DNA from 3 places in the Streptomyces sp. ICN903 genome. Region 1 is predicted to be linked to each of the others. Evidence: predicted binding sites of a transcription regulator. Region 1 holds the regulator's gene; each other region holds the start of a gene.

Region 1 (3,274 bases):
CCCGGTGCTTGCCGAAGCGGTCCTCCAGCGTGACGGTGAACCCCTGCGCCGTCTTCTCGCAGCGCACCACGGCCCCGCAGAAACCGGTCGTGACCTCCTCCACCACCAGATCCGGCTCGGCGGGCACCTCGGGCGCGGGCCTGTGGTTCCCCGAGGTCCGCTTCCACGGAGGGGTCAGGTCGGGGCCGTACTGTCTGCTGCGCATGCGGTCATTGTGTTACGGGATCGCCACCGCGAAACCTGCCGTGAAACCCGGGGCGGAAGCCCCGCCGCGAAACCCGCCGGGGCATCCGTCAGGCGGTGCCGAAGCGCTCCGCCAGCGCGTCGCGCTGGGCGCGGACGAAGGCGGCGTCCACCACCGCCCCGTGGCCCGGCACGTACCGCGCGTCCTCGCCGCCCAGGGCGAGCAGCCGGTCCAGTGCGGCCGGCCAGTGGACGGGGTGGGAGTCCGGGCCCGCCTGCGGCTCGCCGGACTCCTCCACCAGATCGCCGCAGAAGACCACGTCCGGCCCGCCCAGGACGCCGGGGACCACGACGGCCAGGTCGTGGGCGGTGTGCGCCGGGCCGACGTTGGCCAGGAGCGCCTCCCGGCCACCCAGCTGGACGGTCAGCTCGCCGGCCACCCGGTGGTGCGGGTGGACGAGCACGTCGACCGCCTCGGCCGCCTCCCGCGGGTCCACGCCGTGCCGCACGGCGTCCTGGCGCAACTCGTCCTTCGAGTGGACCAGCAGGTCCTCGATCCCCACCGCCCCGTAGACCTCCACCCCGGCGAAGGCCGAGGCGCCCAGGACGTGGTCGAAGTGCGGATGGGTCAGCGCCACATGGGTCACCGGCAGCCCGAAGCGCTCGTGCAGGTGCCGCCGGACGCGCGCGCCGTCACCCAGCGTCGCGCCCGTGTCGACCACCAGCATCCCCGACTCGCCCGCGACGGCCCCGACCGTCTCGTCCCAGCCGGGCATGCGGCGGCGTACGACTCCAGGCGACAGCTCTTCCCAATCCGTCTCCATACCGCGACGCTAGCGCCATCACGCGGGCGGTGCCCGCCGGGATGTGGCGGGGATCGCCCTCCCGGTCGGCGCCCGCCCTTGCCCTGGCCGTGGTCACCGGCCGTACACTGGCACAGGGTGACTGGCACTCACCGGCTGAGAGTGCCAGAGAACGCCAGAGAAGAGGACCGGAAAGAGACGGCCGGACGGGAGGTGCGCCCAGATGCTCAGCGAACGCAGACTCGAAGTCCTGCGCGCCATCGTCCAGGACTACGTGGGCACGCAGGAGCCGGTGGGGTCCAAGGCACTGACCGAGCGGCACAACCTCCAGGTCTCCCCGGCCACCGTGCGCAACGACATGGCGGCCCTGGAGGACGAGGGGTACATCGCCCAGCCGCACACCAGCGCGGGCCGCGTCCCCACCGACAAGGGGTACCGCCTGTTCGTCGACAGGCTGGCGGGCGTCAAGCCGCTGTCCAAGCCGGAGCGCCGGGCGATCCAGAACTTCCTGGAGGACGCCGTCGACCTCGACGACGTCGTCAGCCGCACCGTGCGGCTGCTGGCCCAGCTCACCCGCCAGGTCGCCGTCGTCCAGTACCCCTCGCTGACCCGCTCGACCGTCCGCCACGTCGAGCTGCTGCTCCTGGCCCCCGCGCGTCTGATGCTCGTGCTGATCACGGACACCGGGCGGGTCGAGCAGCGCATGGTGGACTGCCCCGCCCCCATCTCGGAGTCGTCCCTGGCCGACCTGCGCGCCCGGCTCAACAGCCGGGTGGTCGGCGAGCGCTTCTCGGAGGTGCCCAGGCTGGTGCAGGATCTGCCGGAGTCCTTCGACGCCGAGGACCGCGGCACGGTCTCGACGGTGCTCGCCACCCTCCTGGAGACTCTGGTGGAGGAGACCGAGGAGCGGCTGATGATCGGCGGCACCGCCAATCTCACCCGCTTCGTGCACGACTTCCCGCTGACCATCCGGCCGGTGCTGGAAGCTCTGGAGGAGCAGGTCGTCCTGCTCAAGCTGCTGGGGGAGGCCAAGGATCCGGGCATGACGGTGCGAATCGGTCATGAGAATGTTCACGAGGGGCTGACGTCCACGTCGGTCGTCTCGGTCGGTTACGGTTCGGGAGACGAGGCGGTCGCCAAGCTCGGTGTGGTCGGGCCGACCCGCATGGACTACCCCGGAACGATGGGAGCGGTACGCGCAGTGGCACGTTACGTCGGACAGATCCTCGCGGAGTCGTAAGTGGCAACCGACTACTACGCGGTCCTGGGCGTACAGCGCGATGCCTCGCAGGACGAGATCAAGAAGGCCTTCCGCAGGCTCGCGCGCGAACTGCACCCTGACGTCAACCCGGACCCGAAGACGCAGGAGCGGTTCAAGGAGATCAACACCGCCTACGAGGTGCTCTCCGACCCGCAGAAGAAGCAGATGTACGACCTCGGCGGCGACCCCACGGGCGGCGCGGGCCGGGGCGGCGGCTTCGGCGGGGGCTTCGGGAACTTCTCCGACATCATGGACGCCTTCTTCGGCGCCGCCTCCCAGCGCGGGCCGAGGTCCCGCACCCGGCGCGGCCAGGACGCCATGATCCGGCTCGACATCGAGCTGGACGAGGCGGCCTTCGGCACCACCAAGGACATCCAGGTGGACACGGCGGTCGTCTGCACCACGTGCAGCGGCGAGGGGGCGGCCCCGGGCACCTCCGCGCAGACGTGCGACATGTGCCGCGGCCGCGGAGAGGTCTCGCAGGTCACCCGGTCCTTCCTGGGCCAGGTCATGACCTCGCGCCCCTGCCCGCAGTGCCAGGGCTTCGGCACGGTCGTGCCCACCCCCTGCCCGGAGTGCGCCGGCGACGGCCGGGTGCGCTCGCGGCGCAACCTGACGGTGAAGATCCCGGCAGGCGTCGACAACGGCACCCGCATCCAGCTCGCCGGCGAGGGCGAGGTCGGCCCGGGCGGAGGCCCGGCGGGCGACCTGTACGTCGAGATCCACGAGATGCCGCACCCGGTCTTCCAGCGGCGCGGCGACGACCTGCACTGCACGGTCACCATCCCCATGACGGCGGCGGCGCTGGGCACCAAGGTCCCGCTGGAGACGCTGGACGGTCTGGAGGAGGTCGACATCCGGCCCGGCACCCAGTCCGGCCAGTCGATCCCGCTCCACCAGCGCGGTGTGACGCATCTGCGCGGCGGCGGCCGCGGCGACCTGATCGTCCACGTGGAGGTCCAGACGCCGAACAAGCTGGACCCGGAGCAGGAGGAACTGCTGCGCCGCCTGGCCAAGCTGCGGGGCG
Region 2 (3,274 bases), on a different contig from region 1:
GTCCGAACCTGGACTCCTTCCGAGAGGCTGGCCTGGCATGAGCGTCACCGTCCGAATCCCGACCATCCTGCGCACCTACACCGGCGGCCGGGCCGAGGTGCCCGCCGAGGGCGCCACGCTCGCCGAGGTCATCGCGGACCTGGAGAAGAACCACCAGGGCATCTCCGCCCGGGTGCTGGACGACTCCGGCAAGCTGCGCCGCTTCGTGAACGTCTACGTCGACGACGACGACGTCCGCTTCGCCGACGGCCTGCGGACGCCGACGCCGGACGGCTCGGGCGTCTCCATCATCCCGGCCGTCGCGGGCGGCTGCTGACCGGACGGCCTTCGGCGCCGTACGCGCCACCGCATGCGGGCGGCCCCGCGCCCCCTCTCGCACGGAGGGGGCGCGGGGCCGCCCGCATGCGCGCTCCAGGGGGAGGGCGTGTACCACGGACAGGAAACGGAATTGGTAATTCCGACCCTTGGGGAGCGGTAGAGTGAGCATGCCTCCCCCCAAGTGCGCACTTCGGCGCCCATGAGAACGCGACAACTTGCGCCCGGATTTACCGCGTGAATTGTCGTGTCGGTCCGCTATGCCCGGCCCGAGTTGCCCCGCTTTCCCGCCGTTCATGTGCTTATCGGCAATCCGGCGTGACCGGAATTCTCGTCCGACAGACCTGTTGCGGAGGGCGTCTGCCCAGATACATTCAGCCGCGGTCGACGCGTTCCGGCGCACGCCGCCCCCTCTCGCCGGGGGGTGGTGACTGACCCGGGTCCGCGGAGCGCGGGCTCGCGCAAGGGCCGGCAATAGGGGAGTTAGGAATGGCTCAAGGCACCGTCAAGTGGTTCAACGCGGAGAAGGGATACGGCTTCATCGCGGTCGACGGTGGGGCGGACGTGTTCGTCCACTACAGCGCGATCCAGATGGACGGATACCGCACCCTTGAGGAAGGGCAGCGGGTCGAGTTCGAGATCTCGCAGGGCCAGAAGGGCCCGCAGGCGGACATGGTCCGCGTGACGGCCTGAAGCGCCGGACACACGCACCACGACGCACACCAGCAGTAGACGGCACAGGAGGGCCCGCGTCCCGGCAGGGGTGCGGGCCCTCCTGTTGTGTGCCGCGCGCCCGCGCACCGGAGCGGGCCCGCGGTCCCGTCCGCGCCCCCGTGTCCGCCTGCCCCGCGTCTCCGTGCTCCCCGTCCCAGCGCCCGTACCGCCGGGTACGGGCACGCGGAACACCTGCGCGCTTGCACTCGGAGGGGTCGAGTGCTAATCATTGGCGTTAGCACTCTGAAGGTGAGAGTGACAAAGCAAGGACCGGTTCGGTGAGGTCCGCAAGCCCGGTGGAGCAAGGAACCGCCGGGCCGGTGGGCCGTCCGTCGCGGGCGCCAGAGCGGTCCGGAGACATCCCAAACCCGCCCCTGGCCTTCGGCATGGGGAACCCCAGGGAGGACCACTTCACATGGCCAAGACCATCGCGTTCGACGAGGAGGCGCGGCGCGGCCTCGAGCGCGGGATGAACCAGCTCGCCGACGCCGTCAAGGTCACGCTCGGCCCCAAGGGCCGCAACGTCGTCCTTGAGAAGAAGTGGGGCGCCCCCACGATCACCAACGATGGTGTCTCCATCGCCAAGGAGATCGAGCTCGAGGACCCGTACGAGAAGATCGGCGCCGAGCTGGTCAAGGAGGTCGCGAAGAAGACCGACGACGTCGCCGGTGACGGTACGACCACCGCGACCGTCCTGGCCCAGGCGCTGGTCCGCGAGGGTCTGCGCAACGTCGCCGCCGGCGCCAACCCGATGGCCCTCAAGCGCGGCATCGAGAAGGCCACCGAGGCCGTCTCCGCCGCCCTGCTGGAGCAGGCCAAGGAGGTGGAGACCAAGGAGCAGATCGCCTCGACCGCCTCCATCTCCGCCGCCGACACCCAGATCGGCGAGCTGATCGCCGAGGCCATGGACAAGGTCGGCAAGGAAGGCGTCATCACCGTCGAGGAGTCGCAGACCTTCGGCCTGGAGCTCGAGCTCACCGAGGGCATGCGCTTCGACAAGGGCTACATCTCCGCCTACTTCGCCACCGACATGGAGCGGATGGAGGCGGTCCTGGAGGACCCCTACATCCTGATCGCCAACTCCAAGATCAGTGCCGTCAAGGACCTGCTCCCGCTGCTGGAGAAGGTCATGCAGGCCGGCAAGCCGCTGCTGATCATCGCCGAGGACGTCGAGGGCGAGGCCCTCTCCACCCTGGTGGTCAACAAGATCCGCGGCACCTTCAAGTCCGTCGCCGTCAAGGCCCCGGGCTTCGGCGACCGCCGCAAGGCCATGCTCGGCGACATCGCCATCCTCACCGGTGGCCAGGTCATCTCCGAGGAGGTCGGCCTCAAGCTGGAGAACGCCGGTCTGGAGCTGCTGGGCCGCGCCCGCAAGGTCGTCATCACCAAGGACGAGACCACCATCGTCGACGGTGCCGGTGACAGCGAGCAGGTCAACGGCCGCGTGAACCAGATCCGCGCCGAGATCGAGAACTCCGACTCCGACTACGACCGCGAGAAGCTCCAGGAGCGTCTGGCGAAGCTGGCCGGCGGCGTGGCCGTCATCAAGGCCGGTGCCGCCACCGAGGTGGAGCTCAAGGAGCGCAAGCACCGCATCGAGGACGCGGTGCGCAACGCCAAGGCGGCCGTCGAGGAGGGCATCGTCGCCGGCGGTGGCGTGGCCCTGCTGCAGGCCTCCGCGGTCTTCGAGAAGCTGGAGCTCGACGGAGACGAGGCCACCGGTGCCGCCGCGGTCAAGGCCGCGCTGGAGGCCCCGCTGAAGCAGATCGCGGTCAACGCCGGCCTCGAGGGCGGCGTCATCGTGGAGAAGGTGCGCAACCTGACCCCGGGCCACGGCCTGAACGCCGCCTCCGGTGAGTACGTGGACATGATCGCCGAGGGCATCATCGACCCGGCCAAGGTCACCCGCTCCGCGCTGCAGAACGCCGCCTCCATCGCGGCGCTCTTCCTCACCACCGAGGCCGTCATCGCCGACAAGCCGGAGAAGGCCGCGGCCGGCGCCGACGCCGCCGCCGCTGCCGGCATGGGCGGTGGCATGGACTTCTGATCCGCCCCGCGGATCGGTGGTTCCCACCGGGCGCGTACCGTGCGCACGGTGACGAGGGCGGCACCCCGCGAGGGGTGCCGCCCTCCCGTATGTCCAGGATGTGAGATTTGGCACCGCGTCGCGGCCTGCCCCAGGAGGCGGCGCACCGGATAGCCTCCCGTGGGCCGCGTACGGGCGATCCCTCCCGCGGCGCCTTCA
Region 3 (3,274 bases), on a different contig from region 1:
TCCTCCAGACGGTGCTTCTTCTCCTTGAGCTCGACCTCGGTGGCCGCGCCCACACGGATCACGCACACGCCGCCGGCCAGCTTCGCGAGGCGCTCCTGGAGCTTCTCGCGGTCCCAGTCGGAGTCGGTGGTCTCGATCTCGGCCTTGATCTGCGCGACGCGGCCCTGCACGTCCTCGGCCTTGCCGCCGCCGTCGACGATGGTGGTGTCGTCCTTGGTGACGGTCACGCGGCGGGCGGTGCCCAGCACGTCCAGACCGGCCTGGTCGAGCTTGAGGCCGACCTCCTCGGCGATGACGGTGGCGCCGGTCAGCGTCGCCATGTCGCCGAGCATCGCCTTGCGGCGGTCGCCGAAGCCCGGGGCCTTGACGGCCACCGCGTTGAAGGTGCCGCGGATCTTGTTGACCACCAGGGTGGACAGGGCCTCGCCCTCGACGTCCTCGGCGATGATCAGCAGCGGCTTGGAGCTGTTGGTCTGGATGATCTTCTCCAGCAGGGGCAGCAGGTCCTGGATGGAGGAGATCTTGCCCTGGTGGATCAGGATGTAGGGGTCGTCGAGGACGGCCTCCATGCGCTCCTGGTCGGTGACCATGTAGGGCGACAGGTAGCCCTTGTCGAAGGCCATGCCCTCGGTGAAGTCCAGCTCCAGACCGAAGGTGTTGGACTCCTCGACGGTGATGACGCCGTCCTTGCCGACCTTGTCCATCGCCTCGGCGATCAGCTCGCCGACCTGCTTGTCCTGGGCGGACAGCGCGGCCACGGCGGCGATGTCGGACTTCTCGTCGATCGGGCGGGCGGTGGCGTGCAGGTCGTCGGAGACGGCCTTGACCGCGGCGTCGATCCCCTTCTTCAGGGCGGCCGGGGAGGCGCCGGCGGCGACGTTGCGCAGGCCCTCGCGGACCAGCGCCTGGGCCAGCACGGTGGCGGTGGTGGTGCCGTCGCCCGCGATGTCGTTGGTCTTGGTCGCCACCTCCTTCACGAGCTGGGCGCCCAGGTTCTCGTACGGGTCCTCGACCTCGACCTCGCGGGCGATGGTGACGCCGTCGTTGGTGATGGTCGGGGCGCCGAACTTCTTGTCGATGACGACGTTGCGGCCCTTGGGGCCGATCGTCACCTTCACGGTGTCGGCGAGCTTGTTGACACCGCGCTCGAGGGCGCGACGGGCGTCCTCGTCGAACTTCAGGATCTTCGCCATGGTTGCTTGGGTCCTCTCGGAGTCCTCGTCAAAGGAACCGCGCCCCGGCCCCGGACGTCTCGGACGCGGGTACCAGGGCGCGGATCACAGGCAGTCTTCGCGGTGCTTACTTCTCGATGATCGCGAGAACGTCGCGCGCCGAGAGGACGAGGTACTCCTCGTTGTTGTACTTCACCTCGGTGCCGCCGTACTTGCTGTACAGCACGATGTCGCCGACCTTGACGTCGAGCGGCAGGCGGTTGCCGTCCTCGAAGCGGCCCGGACCGACGGCGAGGACGGTGCCCTCCTGGGGCTTCTCCTTCGCGGTGTCCGGGATGACCAGGCCGGAAGCCGTGGTCTGCTCGGCGTCGAGCGGCTGGACCACGATGCGGTCCTCGAGCGGCTTGATGGCAACCTTGGAGCTGGTGGCGGTCGTCACGATCCGACCTCCCCCTTCGGAGATCTCGGCGGGGTTTGGATGTCTGGGGTGGCGACCTGGTAGATCCGTCGTCGCGGGTGCCGGATCTGCCCGTCGCTTGAGTTGGCACTCTCCATGGGGGAGTGCCAATGCTGAGACTATGACGGCGTTAGCACTCAGTCAACCGGAGTGCCAACGCACGGCGCGTTGCGCGCCGGTGCGCCGGTACGCTGACCCCGTACCGCGTCACAGGTGCCCGCCCGTCAAGGAGTACCGCCGATGACCGCAGAGCCCCTGCCCGACTGGTTCTACCCGCCGCCCGGCGGCTGGACCGCCGACGATCTGGACCGGATTCCGCCGGACGCCCCGCGCTTCGAGCTGATCGACGGAGCCCTCGTGATGGTGTCCCCGCAGACCTCGTTCCACGGCCAGGTGATGCGGCGGCTGTCCAACGCCATGGAACTCGCGGCCCCCCACGACCTGTGGGTCGAGTTCGAGATGACGATCCGACTGGGGAAGCGCCAGCGCCCGGAGCCCGACATCCTCGTCGTCAGCGGTCCGCCACATGACGAACGCACCGCGTACCTCCCCGAGGAGGTCGTGCTCGTCGTCGAGATCGTCTCCGAGGAGTCGGCCGTGCGGGACCGTGAGACCAAACCGCTGAAGTACGCCCAGGCCGGCATCCGCCACTTCTGGCGAGTGGAGAAGGAAGACCGCAAGCCAGTCGTGCACGTCTACGAGCTCGACGACACCACCGGCACATACGTCCCCACCGGGATTCACCGCGACAAGCTCGTCCTCCCGGTGCCTTTCCCCATGGACATCGACCTGACCACGTTGTACCGCGCGCCGCGGTGACGGGCCGATGAGCACCGACCCGGCCGTCAGCGACGCCCTCTCCGTCTTCCAGCGCCTGCTGACCGACGAGGGGCAGGCCCTGCTGGCGAAGCTGCGGTCCTACGACCCCGGGCGGGAGCTGGCCGTCGCCACCCGGCTGCGCCGCGACCACCCGGCCGAGCTGGTCTCGGCGGCCATCGCCCAGGCCCGGCTGCGGCAGCGGGCGGCGGCGAAGTTCGGGGCCGACGACGCGGCGCGGATGTACTTCACCCCCGACGGCGTGGAGCAGGCCACCCGCGCGAGCGTGGCCGCGTACCGCGCCGGCCGCTTCGCCGCCCTGGGGGTGCGGCGGCTGGCCGACCTGTGCTGCGGCAACGGCGGCGACGCCATCGCGCTCGCCCGCGCCGGGATCGAGGTCCTGGCCGTCGACCGCTCCCCGCTGGCCTGCGCCGTCGCCCGGGCCAACGCCGGGGCGCTGGGCCTGTCCGACCTGATCGAGGTGCGCTGCGCGGACGTGACGGAGGTGGACGCGTCCGGCTTCGACGCCGTCTTCGCCGATCCGGCCCGTCGCGGCGGACGCGGCCGGATCTTCGACCCCGAGGCGTACTCGCCGCCGCTGTCCTGGGCGGTGGAGGCCGCCCGGCGCGCCCCGCTCGCCGCGCTGAAGGTGGCCCCCGGCATCCCGCACGAGGCGGTGCCGCAGGGCGCGGCGGCGGAGTGGATCTCCGACGGCGGGGACGTGAAGGAGGCCGTGCTGTGGTTCGGCGCCGCCTCGCGCGAGGCGCCCCGGGTGCGCGCCACCCTGCTGCCCGGCCCCCGCACCCTGGACTCCGCCGGCCTGCCGGAT

The links. The regulator HrcA, encoded in region 1, represses chaperone genes, less so after heat shock. The targets are predictions, from matches to a motif close to TTNGCACTCNGNNNNNCNGAGTGCNAA.
Region 2: a site for HrcA is predicted at 1,229-1,255, ahead of groL (chaperonin GroEL). Genes of this name have one in related genera too.
Region 3: a site for HrcA is predicted at 1,760-1,786, ahead of groES (co-chaperone GroES). Genes of this name have one in related genera too.

The regions. Positions count from the first base shown of each region.
Region 1 is NZ_JAKMAY010000166.1:9,466-12,739, forward strand. Features, by position in the region: gene L7D48_RS17600 (DUF3097 domain-containing protein) at 1-205, opposite strand, end outside; gene L7D48_RS17605 (MBL fold metallo-hydrolase) at 294-1,007, opposite strand; gene hrcA (heat-inducible transcriptional repressor HrcA) at 1,210-2,226, shown strand; gene dnaJ (molecular chaperone DnaJ) at 2,227-3,274, shown strand, end outside.
Region 2 is NZ_JAKMAY010000130.1:5,832-9,105, reverse strand. Features, by position in the region: gene thrC (threonine synthase) at 1-41, shown strand, start outside; gene L7D48_RS15190 (MoaD/ThiS family protein) at 38-316, shown strand; gene L7D48_RS15185 (cold-shock protein) at 805-1,008, shown strand; gene groL (chaperonin GroEL) at 1,445-3,076, shown strand.
Region 3 is NZ_JAKMAY010000037.1:6,837-10,110, reverse strand. Features, by position in the region: gene groL (chaperonin GroEL) at 1-1,193, opposite strand, end outside; gene groES (co-chaperone GroES) at 1,300-1,611, opposite strand; gene L7D48_RS06275 (Uma2 family endonuclease) at 1,870-2,448, shown strand; gene L7D48_RS06270 (class I SAM-dependent methyltransferase) at 2,456-3,274, shown strand, end outside.